DNA from 2 places in the Sphaerisporangium rubeum genome. Region 2 is predicted to be linked to the other one. Evidence: predicted binding sites of a transcription regulator. Region 2 holds the regulator's gene; the other holds the start of a gene.
The links. The regulator HrcA, encoded in region 2, represses chaperone genes, less so after heat shock. The targets are predictions, from matches to a motif close to TTGGCACTCTCNNNNNGAGAGTGCCAA.
Positions count from the first base shown of each region.

Region 1: groES (co-chaperone GroES) is a predicted target of HrcA. The motif match lies at 2,571-2,597, and genes of this name have one in related genera.

Region 1 is NZ_JACHIU010000001.1:1,489,745-1,497,079, forward strand. Features, by position in the region: gene BJ992_RS06455 (hypothetical protein) at 1-399, opposite strand, end outside; gene BJ992_RS32605 (THUMP-like domain-containing protein) at 586-2,028, opposite strand; gene groES (co-chaperone GroES) at 2,693-3,004, shown strand; gene groL (chaperonin GroEL) at 3,113-4,735, shown strand; gene BJ992_RS06475 (sigma-70 family RNA polymerase sigma factor) at 5,072-5,698, shown strand; gene BJ992_RS06480 (hypothetical protein) at 5,695-5,901, shown strand; gene BJ992_RS06485 (DUF5319 family protein) at 5,862-6,239, opposite strand; gene guaB (IMP dehydrogenase) at 6,429-7,335, shown strand, end outside.
Region 2 is NZ_JACHIU010000001.1:5,257,856-5,265,190, reverse strand. Features, by position in the region: gene BJ992_RS22445 (DUF4870 domain-containing protein) at 1-282, opposite strand, end outside; gene BJ992_RS22440 (DUF3097 domain-containing protein) at 279-1,109, opposite strand; gene BJ992_RS22435 (hypothetical protein) at 1,130-2,125, opposite strand; gene hrcA (heat-inducible transcriptional repressor HrcA) at 2,308-3,315, shown strand; gene dnaJ (molecular chaperone DnaJ) at 3,315-4,454, shown strand; gene BJ992_RS22420 (16S rRNA (uracil(1498)-N(3))-methyltransferase) at 4,509-5,234, shown strand; gene BJ992_RS22415 (hypothetical protein) at 5,302-5,982, opposite strand; gene BJ992_RS22410 (SigE family RNA polymerase sigma factor) at 5,979-6,458, opposite strand; gene BJ992_RS22405 (HIT domain-containing protein) at 6,734-7,078, shown strand.

The sequences.
Region 1 (7,335 bases), 3.8 Mb from region 2:
CGCGGGGAGCTCGGAGACGGGTTTGACGCGGTCGCCTACGGACTCGACGCGGTCGCCGAGGCCGGCGAGGCGGCTGCCGACGCCGTCCACCCGGTCGCGGACGATCTCGACGTGCTGCGCGAGGCCCTCGGCCCACACGGGGGGACGGGTGGCGAGCTCGCCGAGACGTCCCCCCATGTCCTCCAGCGCGCCGCTGAGGCCACCGAGCTCGCGTTCCCGCACCTCTCGCAGGACCCACTCCATGCCTTCCAGCCGCTGGCGGATCTCGTCGAGCACGGCGCCTTGGGTGCGCTGCTCGTAGACGTGGTCCTGTGCGGCGCGCGCGAGGAGCTCGCGCATGCGGTCGGAGATGGCGGTCTGGCTTCCCGCCTGGAGGAGGGTGTGGTTGGAGTGGTCCACCGAGGGCTCCTTCGCTCGCCGGCGCACGCCTGGCGGTGAAGGGGTGCACGACGAACAAATCGGGTGAAACGACGGTCGATGAAATCCCGCGCGGGCCAACTGTAGTGCCTGAGCACGTCTCTTTCCGGGCCGAGTTTAAAACATCGTGATTATCGATAAATTGCCCGTGTTTGCTATCGTCGCAGGTCAGGCCGGGTCGCAGATGAGCGCGTACGGATGATCGCCGATCCGGGTGAGTGCCACGACTCCGGAATTCTTTCCTGAAAGCCGCAAATCCTTGCGAAGGCGTTCAATGTCCAGCGCGGAGCCGCGTTTCTTGAGGGTCACGGTGCCGATGTCACGGGCCCGCAGCGCGGCCCGCAGCCTTTTCAGGGAAAACGGCAGCGTTTCCAGCACCTCGTACCGCGAGGCCCACGGCGTGACCGCCGGCCCGTCCCCGGTGATGTACGCGATGCGCGCGTCGAGCAGCCGCCCCTCCACCGAGGCGGCGACCTCGGCCACCAGGTGCGCGCGGATCGCCGCTCCGTCCGGTTCGTACAGATACCGCCCCACCGGCCCGACCGGCGGGTCCCCGAGCGCGGAGTCCGGTGTGAGACTCAGCGCGGACGGCGGCGCAGGCGGCGTGGACGACGTGGACGACGTGGACGGCGCAGGTGCCGCGGCCGGCGGTCCCGGCTGCTCGGATGACGGCTTCGGCGGCTCAGATGAGGGTCCCGGCCGCTCGGACGAGGGTCCCGGCCGCTCGGACGAGGGTCCCGGCCGCTCGGACGAGGGTCCCGGCCGCTCGGACGAGGGTCCCGGCCGCTCGGACGAGAGTCCCGGCCGCTCGGACGAGAGTCCCGGCCGCTCGGACGAGAGTCCTGGAGGCCGGGACGACAGCATGGTGGCCCGCCGGTGCACCCCCGGTGTGGCGAGGACGCCGGTCCAGACGGCGGCCTCCTTGACCTCGCCGCGCCAGGAGACCCACTCGGTCTCGGCGTCGGCAGGCAAAACGTCGTACGGCACGCCTGGTGCGACCTTCAGGCACGCGCCGCGTGCGCGCGCCGCCAGAGCCAGGACATCCGGCCATGGCGGCGAGTAGGACATGGGGTCGAAGACCCGCCTGCCGGTGGTGCGCCGCGCGGGGTCGGCGAACAGCGCGTCGTGCCGTTCCGGCTCCACGGCTTCGGCGTCCCCCACGGTGACGGTCACCAGCGCCGACAGGCCGAGCGCGGCGGCGTTGGCGCGAGCGACCTCCACGGTCAGCGGGTCGCGATCCACCGCGTCGACACGGCACCCGGCGCGGGCCAGGGCCAGCAGGTCGCCGCCGATGCCGCAGCAGGCGTCCGCGACCCGGTCGCCTGGCCCGAACCGGCCGGCGCGGTGGGCCGCGACCTCGGCGCGGGTGGCCTGCTCCAGGCCGTCAGGCGTGAAATACATCACGCCGGCGTCGGCGCCGAACTTCGCCGTCGCACGCGAACGCAGCCGCGCCTGGGTGAGTGCGGCGCCGGTGAGCCCTGCGGGGTAGGTCCTGCGCAACGTCACCGCCGCCGCGACGGCGTCCGCGCCTTCGGCGACGGCGCGCTCGGCGTCCGCCAGCGCGCGCAGGCCGCGCGGGGTCAGCAGTTCGCGGAAGGCGTCGAGATCCACGCCTGCTGACGCTACCGGCACCTACGGGTGGCGCGGGCGAGGCCTTAGATGGACATGTCGGCACGTGTGGGTGGGGTGAGTGGACCAAGGAGGGACATGTCGGCACGCGCGGGTGGAGGGAGCGGGCCACGGATGGACCTGTTGAGTCCATGTCTGCTGATGGAGACGACACGCGGGGATGGGGTGAGTGGATCAGGGATGAACATCTCGGCACGTGCGGGTGGGGTGAGTGGGTAAGGGGTGGACATGTCGGCATGCGGGGGTGGGGTGAGTGGGTCAGGGATGAACATCTCGGCACGCGGGGATCGCGTGAGCGGGTCAAGGAAGGGACATGGTGTGTTTGTGTCTGGCGGTGGCGGTGGCGGTGGCGGTGGCGGTGGCGGTGGCGGTGGCGGTGGCGGGGGTCGCGGGTAGCGTGAGTAGGTTGGGAAAAGGGACATGTCGGCCGAGGAAGGTTCTGTTCGCTAGGGGCTGTTCGGCGGACTGACCTGGGACGGCCTGTCCGTGTTGACTGTGTCGGCGGCCTTGCATACTGTTCAGTGTTGGCACTCTCCGATGGAGAGTGCCAAGACAAAATGCGACGAGGCAGGTCTGACACCCGCGACGGCAGGCCGCTGGTCGCCTCTTCAGCTCGTCATCACAAATCTGAAGGGGAGGTCCGATCGTGACGACCGCCACCAAGGTTCCCGTTAAGCCGCTCGGCGACCGCATCGTGGTCCAGCCGCTTGAGGCAGAGCAGACGACCGCTTCCGGTCTGGTGATCCCGGACACCGCCAAGGAGAAGCCCCAGGAGGGGCGCGTCCTCGCGGTGGGCCCGGGTAACTGGGACGAGGACGGCGACAAGCGCATCCCGCTCGACGTCAAGGAGGGCGACGTCGTCCTCTACAGCAAGTACGGCGGCACCGAGGTCAAGTACGGCGGCGAGGAGTACCTGGTGCTCTCCGCCCGCGACGTTCTCGCGATCATCGAGAAGTAAAGCCCCGGGCGCGTAAGCGGCCATCTCCACGGAGCCTTACAGAAAACGCGTATCAAGCCCCGGGTGCTTCACCGAAGGCCCGGGGCTCTGATGCTGAGAGGACCTTAAATGCCGAAGATCCTGGAGTTCGACGAGGACGCACGCCGCGCGCTCGAGCGCGGCGTCAACGCCCTCGCGGACGCCGTCAAGGTGACCCTCGGGCCGCGCGGGCGGAATGTCGTCATCGACAAGAAGTTCGGTGCCCCCACCATCACCAACGACGGTGTCACCATCGCCCGTGAGGTCGAGCTCGAGAAGCCGTACGAGAACCTCGGCGCTCAGCTCGCCAAGGAAGTGGCGACGAAGACCAACGACATCGCGGGTGACGGCACCACCACCGCCACCGTGCTGGCCCAGGCCATGGTGCGCGAGGGTCTGCGCAACGTCGCCGCCGGCGCCTCGCCGCTGAGCCTCAAGCGCGGCATCGACGTCGCCGCGCGCGCGGTGAGCGACCGCCTGCTTGAGCGTGCGCGCACCGTCGAGGACAAGAAGGAGATCGCGAACGTCGCGACCATCTCCGCGCAGGACGCCAAGATCGGCGAGCTGATCGCCGAGGCGTTCGACAAGGTGGGCAAGGACGGTGTCATCACCGTCGAAGAGTCCAACACCATGGGCCTGGAGCTGGAGTTCACCGAGGGACTCCAGTTCGACAAGGGGTACCTGTCGCCGTACATGGTGACCGACCCCGAGCGCATGGAGGCCGTGCTGGAGGACGCCTACGTCCTGCTGCACCTCGGCAAGATCTCCTCCATCGCCGGGTTCCTCCCGCTGCTGGAGAAGGTCGCGCAGACCAAGAAGCCGCTGTTCGTGGTCGCCGAGGACATCGAGGGCGAGGCCCTGGCCGTCCTGGTCACCAACAAGATCCGCGGCACGTTCACCTCGGTGGCCGTCAAGGCCCCCGGCTTCGGTGACCGCCGCAAGGCGATGCTGCAGGACATGGCCATCCTCACCGGCGGCCAGGTCGTCTCCGAGGAACTCGGCCTCAAGCTGGAGAACGTCGGCCTGGAGGTGCTCGGCACCGCGCGCCGCATCGTGGTGGACAAGGACAACACCACCGTCGTGGACGGCGCGGGTGACCCGCAGGCCATCTCCGACCGCGTGCGTGAGATCCAGTACGCCATCGAGCACACCGACTCGGACTGGGACCGCGAGAAGCTCCAGGAGCGCCTCGCCAAGCTGTCCGGCGGCGTGTGCATCCTGCGCGTCGGCGCGGCCACCGAGGTGGAGCTGAAGGAGAAGAAGCACCGCCTTGAGGACGCGATCTCGGCCACCCGCGCCGCGATCGAGGAGGGCATCGTCTCCGGCGGCGGCTCGGCGCTGGTGCACCTGTCCAAGGAGCTGGACGACCTCGGTCTGTCCGGCGACGAGGCCACCGGTGTCTCCATCGTCCGTCGTGCGCTGGTGGAGCCGGCCCGCTGGATCGCCGAGAACGCCGGTCTGGAGGGCTACGTCATCACCTCCAAGATCAGCGACCTGCCGGCCGGTCACGGCCTCAACGCCGCCACCGGCCAGTACGGCGACCTGGTCGCCGAGGGTGTCATCGACCCGGTGAAGGTCACCCGCTCGGCGGTGCAGAACGCCGCCTCCATCGCGGGGATGCTGCTCACCACCGAGGCGCTCGTCGTGGACAAGCCCGAGGAGGAGGCTCCGGCCGCCGCGGGCCAGGGCCACGGTCACGGTCACGGTCACTGACGCGGTCCCGCACAGGGCCATCGGCCCGCTTCACGGTTCGACACCACGGCCCGTGCCTCGCGACGAGGCACGGGCCGTGGCTATTTCGCGGAAAAGATTTTTCCGGCCGTGATTTGGCGGCACGGTAAACCGATCGGCGTGCCGGCGCGTCGGGCGGACGTCAACCTCATCCTTCCCCTCTGGGGGCGACATCTAACAAATACCCGCGAATTCGGGTACGCCTGCGAAATGGGGAAACGTACCTGTGTTCGCTTGATTACCCTCGGTTATCGAAGCGTCAATGTGACCAATCCGTATCCATTCACTATGACGACATGCGCGATCGTGGCGGGCATCATGCGTAACGTGACCGAGGGATGCGTCGCCGACGCCAAGGCCGGGGTAAGGCTTGCGACGAGATCGGATGAGTCCGACCTCAGGGATCTGACGAGCCTTGCCGTGCAGGGGGATCGCAGCGCGATCGAATCATTGCTGGGCCGCTTGCGGCCCATGGTGGTGCGCTATTGCCGCGCCAGGCTCGGCCGGGTCTCCGGTCATTACCACATAGCCGACGACGTGGCCCAGGAGGTGTGCATCGCGGTCCTGGCCGCGCTGCCGCGTTACCGGGACATGGGCCGGCCGTTCGCGTCGTTCGTCTTCGGCATCGCCTCGCACAAGGTGGCGGACGCGCTGCGCAGCTCGGTGCGGTCCGCCGTGCCGACCCAGGACCTGCCGGACGGTCCCGACCAGGGGCCGGGGCCGGAGGAGACCGTGGTGCGGTACATCGAGGCCGAGCACGCGCGAGCGCTGCTGTCCCGCCTTCCCGACAACCAGCGTGAGCTGATCATCTTGCGCGTGGTGTCAGGACTGTCGGCGGAGGAGACGGGTAACGTACTCGGTATGTCACCAGGTGCGGTTCGCGTCGCTCAGCATCGGGCCCTGGCCAGGTTGCGTGCGATGGCCGAGCTGGAGTCGATAGCTTGACCTCTCTGCGGCCGGCACGCCGGGTGCGCAGGCACGGGCCGGAGGCCGACCCGGCGGTGCTCCGGACGGATGATGTGCTCGACGCGCTGGCGCGCCGGGAGCCGGCGCCGGACGGCGGTGACGCCGCCGTGCGCCTGCTGCGCGCGCTCACCGAGGACGTCGATCAGCGGCTCTCCTCGGTGTCGATCACGCCGTCGACGTAGCCTCGCGCGTATTCCCAGCTCACGTAGTGGGCCGGGTCGGGCTCGAAGGCCGGCTCGTGGACCTGGGGCCGTCCGTGGTTGATCATCTGGCGCAGGTTCCCCCGCAGGAGATCCCACCCGAAGTAGTGTTGTTCACCGCATTCAGGGCAGTCCAGGCACAGGCCGAGGATGCCCCGCGGTTCGAGCAGCGAGCGAAAGACCTCGACGTCGGCGAGGTCGGTGAGGGCCTCCTCGCGCTCCGCCAAGGTCAGCGGCTCGCAGGGGGCGGACTCGCCGAGCACCGCCGTGGGGTCGTTCGGGTCGTCCGCGAACGGATCGCGGGGGACATCTTCCAGCACGCATTCCACCTTATGACCCTTGGTTGTCCTGGTGAGAGAAAGTGCCGGTAAGCGGACATCCCATCGCGTGTCGCCGTCCCGCCGTCCACCGGCGGGACGGGCTCCTGACCTGGGGGCCACTAAACTGGTGGCCCGGGGCCGGCGCCTTTCCCGGTTTTGAGAGCGCCATGGGCAAAAGTGGGGTGACAGGTGGCCAGGTTCACCGAGCAGGGACTGACGTTCGACGACGTGCTCCTTGTGCCCGCGTACTCCGATCTCAACCCCGGGGACGCGGACACCACCACCCGCCTGTCGCGCTCGATCACGCTACGGGTCCCGCTGGTCTCGGCCGCGATGGACACGGTCACCGAGGCCCGCATGGCGGTGGCCATGGCCAGGCAGGGCGGCATCGGCATCCTGCACCGCAACCTGTCGATCGAGGACCAGGCGCAGCAGGCCGACCTGGTGAAGCGCTCCGAGGCCGGCATGGTCACCAACCCCGTGACGTGCGCGCCTGACGACACGCTCGCCGACGTCGAGCGGCTGTGCGCCAAGTACCGCATCTCGGGTGTGCCGGTCACCGACCACAGCGGTGTGCTCGTCGGCATCGTCACCAACCGCGACATGCGGTTCGAGGGTGACCACGAGCGGCCGGTGCGCGAGGTCATGACCCCCATGCCGCTGGTCACCGCGCCTGAGGGTGTGCCGCGGGACGAGGCGTTCCGGCTGCTGCGCGACAACAAGGTCGAGAAGCTGCCGCTCGTGGACGCCGGGGGCCGGCTGCGCGGCCTGATCACCGTGAAAGATTTCACCAAGAGCGAGCAGTATCCCCTCGCGACCAAGGACGCGCGCGGCCGTCTGGTGGTCGGCGCGGCGGTGGGGGTCGCCGGTGACGCCGAGAAGCGCGCGCAGGCCCTCATCGAGGCCGGTGTGGACGTCATCGTGGTCGACACCGCGCACGGCCACTCGCGCGGGGTGTGCGACATGGTCGCCAAGATCAAGGCCAGCTCGCAGGTGGACGTCATCGGCGGCAACGTCGCGACCCGCGCCGGCGCGCAGGCCCTCATCGACGCCGGCGCCGACGCCGTCAAGGTCGGTGTGGGTCCCGGCTCCATCT
Region 2 (7,335 bases):
TCCGTAGCCGTGCTGGCCGTAAGCCGGTTGGCCGTGGTCCTGTGGGGTGCCGTGGTCGGACGGCGCGGGGCCGGGGTGGTTGTAGGAGGGCTGGTCGTGGGTGGGGGTGGTGTACGGCTGGGATGGCGGGCCGTAGGCGGGGGTGGCGTGGGGACGGCCGGAGTCGGCGGGGGTGTGGTGCTGGGGTTGGTCCTGGGGGGTGCCGTGGGGGCCGGAGGGCGGGTCGAAGGAGGGGCGGGGGGCCTGGCGGGTTTCGTCGGCCGGGTCGGGTGGAGTGGTCATGAGTGCTCCTCGGTGGTCACGAAGTCGATCAGTTCCTCGACGCGGCCGAGGAGTTGGGGCTCGAGGTCGGTGTAGGTGCGGACCGACCCGAGGATGCGGCGCCAGGCGTCCGGCGGGGTCAGGCGCCAGCCGAGCGCGTCGAGCACACCTTCCTTCCACGGTACGCCGCGAGGCACGTCTGGCCAGGCGGGGATACCGAGGACGGACGGTTTCACGGCCTGCCAGATGTCCACGAAGGGGTGGCCGGTGATCAGGACCTGGGGGGAGGACACCTGTGCGGCGATGCGGCTCTCCTTGGAGCCGGGGACCAGGTGGTCGACCAGGACGCCGAGGCGCCGGCCGGGGCCGGGGGCGAACTCCTCGACGATCGCCGGCAGGTCGTCCACGCCTTCGAGGTACTCGACGACGACGCCTTCGACCCGCAGGTCGTGGCCCCAGATCTTCTCCACGAGGGCCGCGTCGTGCAGGCCCTCGACGTAGATGCGGCTCTCCCGCGCGACCCGCGCGCGCAGGCCCGTCACGGCGACGGACCCGGACGCACTGCGACCGGGGGTGCGCGCCGCCTGGCCCTCGGGTCGCACCAGCGTCACCGGCCTGCCGTCGAGCAGGAACGCGGCGGGGGCCAGCGGGAAGACGCGACGCCTCCCGAAGCGGTCCTCCAGGGTGACGGCTTCCTTGTCACATGCCACCACGGCGCCGCAGAAACCGTCCCCGGCGCCGTTCGCGTCCTCCACGACCAGGCCCGGCTCGGCGGGGACGCGCGGGATCTCGGCCCGCGGCCTTCTCCACCGGCCGCCGGCCAGCACATCCCGTCCGTAGTCCCGCATAGCAGGGCACGCTAGCAAGCTCAGGCGCCAGGCGGGGCCTGCCACCCGCCGCCGTACGGCGCGCTCGGCGCCAGGCGCTTGCGGAACCGGCTGCGGCGCACCAGCACCACGATGGTGACGATCAAGGCGAACAGGAAGCCGATCAGCGGCACCAGGAACAACGCGGCCACTCCGCCGGCCAGCGCGCCGGTGTTCGCCGTGAGCGAGCGGCCGACGCCGAACACGACCTGCTGGCCTTCCTCGGCCTGGCACGTGAACTTGTAGTCGCCGGCGGCGGGGACGCCGATGTTGAACAGCAGTTCCCACACGCGGCCGTCGGCCGTGATGGTCTGCGAGGTCGACGGGTTGGTCAGCTTGGCCTTGCGGCCGTCGGCGGCGTTCTCCGCGACGCACGTCACGTTGGCGGGACCGGACGCCGAGGCGTACAGAGCGGGCTTCTGCGCGGGGTCCACCGTGGCGACCACGCTGCCACCGCTCTGGAAGGTCTTGGACGGCGCCGCGTCGCCGAGGGTCTTGAACAGGCCGCCGGCGAAACCGGCGAAGCCGATGCCGACGCAGACCACCGCGATGATCCACGCCAGGAAGACCCACAACAGTCTCGGACGGACCTGACCCTTGGCCGGCGGGGGAGTGCCGTAGCCGGGGGGGTTCGCGCCGTAGGACGGGCCGCCGTAGCCCTGGCCGGGAGGCGGGGAGTAACCCTGGCCGCCCGGCGGGGGCCCGTACCCCTGCTGGGGGTTGCCGTACCCGCCACCGTACCCGCCACCGGGGCCGCCGTGGCCCTGGCCGGGAGGGGGACCGTACGGTCCCTGGCCGCCGGGAGGCGGCGGGTAGTTCTGCCCGCCTGAGGGGGAGCCGAAGGGCGGACGGTCACCGGGGCCGCTCGCCTGAGCGCCGTAAGAAGGGGTTCCCTGGGCACCGTGAGGGGACGAGCCGGGGGCGGCCTGCTCGCCGAAGGGGTAGGGACGCGCGATGCGCGATGTCGCGTCCTCGGGCCGGGGGGTGTTCTCGGTCATGCGAGAAGTGTGGACCATGTCACTTGCCGGTCGATAGCAACCCGCTTGTAGCGGCCGCACCCGTGCTGTGCCCCGCGGGTTATCGCACCGTGCCTGCGGGAGCCGTACACTTGGCACTCGGGAACACTGAGTGCCAGGACCGCGTTCACGCAGGCACGCAAAGCAGGCAGGAGGTGAGCACGTTGCTCGATGATCGCAAGCTGGCCGTACTGCGCGCCGTCGTCGAGGACTACGTGTCCACCAACGAACCCGTCGGGTCCAAGGCGCTGGCCGAACGGCACAATCTCGGCGTCTCGCCTGCCACGGTGCGCAACGACATGGCGGTGCTGGAGGAGCAGGGGTACATCGCGCAGCCGCACACCAGCGCGGGCCGGGTGCCGACCGACAAGGGCTACCGGCTGTTCGTCGACCGGCTGTCGCAGATCAAGCCGCTGTCGGCGGCCGAGCGCCGCGCCATCGAGACGTTCCTCGCCGGCGCGGTCGACCTCGACGACGTCGTCACGCGCACGGTGCGGTTGCTGGCGCAGCTCACCCGGCAGGTCGCGGTGGTGCAGTACCCGTCGCTGATCCGCTCCACGGTGCGCCACGTCGAGCTGGTGCCGCTGTCGGAGCGGCGCATCATGCTGGTCCTGATCACCAACACCGGCCGGGTCGAGCAGCGGGTCGTGGACCTCCCCGACGTCGTGGAGGACGACCGCATCGCCCACCTGCGGGCCGTGCTCAACGCCGGCCTGGACGGCTGCGCGCTGAGCCAGGTCCCCGAGACGGTGGCCGACATGCACGAGCGTCTCCCCGAGGACGACCGGCCGATGGCGGGCACGATAACCTCCGTCCTGCTGGAAACGCTGGTCGACCGGCACGAGGAGAAGATCGTCTTCGCCGGCACGGCCAACCTCACGGCCGACTTCACCGTCGGCCTGCGCGACGTGCTGGAGGCGCTGGAGGAACAGGTCGTGCTGATGCGGCTGCTCGGGGAGGCCGGCGGCTCCCCTGTCACGGTGCGTATCGGGTCGGAGAACCCCTATTCCGGCCTTCACGGCACTTCCATCGTCGCCGCCGGATACGGTTCGGGCGACAATGAACTGGCCCGGCTCGGAGTGCTGGGCCCGACGCGAATGGACTACCCGGTGACCATGGGAGCGGTGCGCGCAGTGGCACGCTATGTCGGCCAGATTCTGGCGGGGTCCTAGTGGCGCGCGACTACTACGCCATTCTCGGCGTCCGCCGTGACGCGGGCCAGGACGAGATCAAGAAGGCGTACCGCCGTCTCGCGCGCGAACTGCACCCCGACCTGAACCCCGACCCTGAGACGCAGGAGCGTTTCAAGGAGATCAACCAGGCGTACGAGGTCCTGTCCGACCCCAACAAGCGCCAGATGTTCGATCTCGGCGCCGACCCGTTCGGTGGTGGCGGCGGCGCGGGGGGTGCGGGTGCCGGGTTCGGCGCGGGATTCCCCTTCAGCGACATCATGGACGCGTTCTTCGGCGGCGGCGCCGCGGCGCGCGGGCCGCGCTCGCGTGCGCGGCGGGGCCGCAACGCCACCATCCGCGTCGAGCTCGACCTCGCGGAGTCGGCGTTCGGCACCACCCGTGAGCTGGTCGTCGACACCGCCGTGCTGTGCGAGGTCTGCCACGGCTCAGGCGCCGCCTCAGGCACCCACCCCGACACCTGTGACATGTGTCACGGCCGGGGTGAGATCTCCCAGGTGACCCGTTCGTTCCTCGGCCAGGTCATGACGGCGCGGCCCTGCCCCCAGTGCGGCGGCTTCGGCTCGGTCATCCAGCACCCCTGTCAGGAGTGCTCCGGTGACGGCCGGGTGCGCACGCGCCGCACCATCAAGGTCCGCATCCCCGCGGGGGTCGAGGACGGCACCCACATCCAGCTCGCCGGCGAGGGGGAGATCGGCCCCGGTGGCGGCCCCCCCGGCGACCTGTTCCTTGAGATCGTCGAGCGGCCCCACCAGATCTTCGAGCGGCGCGGCGACGACCTGCACTGCACCGTGCAGATCCCGATGACCGCCGCGGCCCTCGGCACCATCCTCACCGTCGAGACGCTCGACGGCGCCGAGGAGATCGACGTCCGGCCCGGCACGCAGTCCGGCCAGGTCATCCCCCTGTACAGCCGCGGCGTGCAGCACCTCAACGAGAGCGGCCGAGGCGACCTGCTGATCCACTTCAACGTGGAGACCCCGACCCGCCTCGACCCCGCGCAGGAGGAACTGCTCAAGGAGCTTTCCAAGCTGCGCGGCGAGGAACGGCCCCCCGGCAAGTTCGCCCCGGGCCAACAGGGTTTTTTCTCCCGCCTCCGTGACGCGTTCAACGGCCGCTGATCCCCGGCCGCGAGCGTTCCACGGTCACCTCGGCGGGTGACTAAGGTTTCACGGGTGAGTGTTCCTGTCTTCCTCGCGGACGACCTTTCCGGCGACGAGATCCTGCTGGACGGCCCCGAGGGCCGGCACGCCGCCGCCGTGCGGCGGCTGCGGGTGGGGGAGAGGGTCGACCTGACCGACGGCGCCGGCGCGGTGGCCGAAGGCGAGGTGCGGTTCGCCGGCCGGGACGCGTTGCGGGTGGCCGTGCTGGCGCGCCGGGTCGTGCCGCCGGCCGTGCCGCGACTGGTGGTGGTGCAGGCTCTTCCCAAAGGGGACCGGGGTGAGCTGGCGGTCGAGATGATGACCGAGGCCGGGGTGGACGTCATCGTGCCGTGGGCCGCGTCGCGGTGCGTCACCGTGTGGAAGGGGGACCGCGCGGCGAAGTCCCTGGCCCGCTGGCGGTCCGCCGCGAGAGAGGCCGGCAAGCAGGCCCGCCGGTTCCGGCTCCCTGAGGTGACCGAGCAGGCCACCACCGCGAAGGTGGCCGAGCTCCTGCGCGGCGCGGCCACGGCCGTCGTGCTGCACGAGGACGCCGCTGAGCCGCTCTCCCGCCTGCCTCTGGCGACCGGCGGTGACATCGTCGTCGTGGTGGGTCCCGAGGGAGGCGTCGCCGACGACGAGCTCCGCCAGTTCACGGAGGCCGGAGCGGCCGGCGTGCTGCTCGGCCCCACGATCCTGCGCACGTCCACCGCCGGGGTCGCGGCCGCGGCGGTGCTGCTGGCCCGCACGGGCCGGTGGTGACCGGCGGCACACCGGGTTCACCCCGCGTCGCGGTCCCCTGAGGGACCGGTCCTGCGCCGGCTGGGGCTCAGCCGGAGCTGGACGACTGGTCCAGCGCGGGTGGTGCGTCGGACGGTCCCTCGCTGTGCGTCTGCGGGGTGATGCTGGCCGTCGCGGTCGGCTCGGCGGCCGTGGGGGTGGGCTCGGCCGGCGTGGCGGGGGTGGGGGCCTTGGTCGGGGTCTTGGTCTGGGTGGGCCTCGGCTTGGGCTCGGTGGTGCGGCCCTCGGGGTCGGCGTCCGACTCCGAGGGTGCGGGGCACGGCGGCGCGTCCGCCGGGGCCCCGGACGCGCAGTCGGTGCCCGGCGAGGGCACGGTGCTCGGCTTCGGCAGCGGTGTGGTGCTGCCGGTCGGCGTGGGAGCCGTGGGGAGAGGACGCGCCGAGCCGCCTGTGGTCGGCGGCAGGACGTTCGGCGGCCTGCTCGTGCTCGACTCCTCAGGCGGGTCGGTGTCGTACTGGACCGGCATGATGGGCCGCTGCTCACCGCCGTCGCCGCGCAGCGAGGGGACGAACGTCACGATCGCGGCGGCCACCAGCACGGCCCCGAAGGCCGACGCGGCGGCGCGCCACCAAAAGAGACCTCGCGGCCCGCGCTGCTCGACGCGGGTGCGGATGATCTGCAGTCCTTCTGCGGAAGGCACGACGGAATCCGCCTCCGCGCGCAAGACACGGCGCAGGAGGTCGCCGTACTCGTCGGGGGATTCGGTCATGACAGTTGCTCCAGGAGAGTCCTCAAGGCGGCCATGCCGCGTGCTGTGTGGCTCTTCACCGCACCCTTGCTGATGCCCATGGCACCGGCGATCTCCGCTTCCGAAAGGTCGCCGTAGTACCGCAGGACCAGCGCTTCGCGCTGCCGTGCGGGAAGCCCGCGAAGGGCCTCGATCACCGCGGACCTTTCGAGCTCGCCGATGGCGCCGTTCTCGGCACTCGGCGCGTCGGGCAGCCCCTTGGGGGCGTACTTCTCGACGACGGCGCGGTGGCGCAGCACGGAACGCGATCGGTTGACGACCGACTGACGCAGGTAGGCGAGTGCCTTGTCGGTGTCGCGCAGCCGCCGCCATGCCCCGTGGAGGGCGACGAAGGCGTCCTGAACGACTTCCTCCGCGGTGGCGCTGTCGCGGACCAACAAAACGGCCAGACGCACGAGCGACCGGTAATGAGCGCTGTAAAGCGCCGTAACGGCCATGTCGGCGTCCCAACCGACGGGCACCGCCCCGAGCGACCTGTCGGCCACGAGGGTCTCGGTGGTCACATCAGTTGGACGCACGGGCTTTCCAGAGGGTTTACTCTCTGCCGGTTCTTTAGGGGGCATGACCCGATTCGTGTCCTCGCCGGTGGCCTCGCGCCGACACTGACCACTCCTGACGCTGAAGTGTCGCACACCAACCCTAGCCGTGGGGATCAGTCCGCGCTGCCTAGTCGGTGTTACCGATTGGCAACAGAGGTGACTACCATGCGGGCGTGACAGACTGCCTGTTCTGCAAGATCGTGAGCAAGAACATCCCCGCGACGGTCGTCCATGAGACCGATCGCACCGTGGCGTTCCGGGATCTCGACCCGCAGGCGCCGACGCACGTGCTGGTGATCCCCAAGGGCCACTACGAGAACGCCGCCGCGCTGGCCGAGGCGGACGACGGACTGGCCGACGAGGTGCTGAAGGCCGCGCACGCCGTGGCGGTGCGCGAAGGGGTCGCGGGGGACGGGTACCGGATCGTGTTCAACACCGGCCCAAAGGCCGGTCAGACGGTGTTCCACGTGCACGCGCACGTGCTCGGCGGACGCCCCATGACCTGGCCGCCTGGCTGACGGCGAACCGTGCCCCGGAGGCCGTCCGCGCCCGGATAGCATGGGGTTATTCAGCGGCGCCGCCGGGCCCGATGCGAGAGCATGGAACCGCCAGATCCGCGTGAGACACGCAGAACCAGATGAGTACGACCGGGAGGCGAGCAGGCCGCAAGGGCCGCCCATGACCGAGTCACACGAGAACCGCAGCGCGCCTAACGGCGCGAGGACCGGCGAAGCGCCGCGCGGAAAGGGCCCTGCCCGCACCCAGGCGAAGGTCG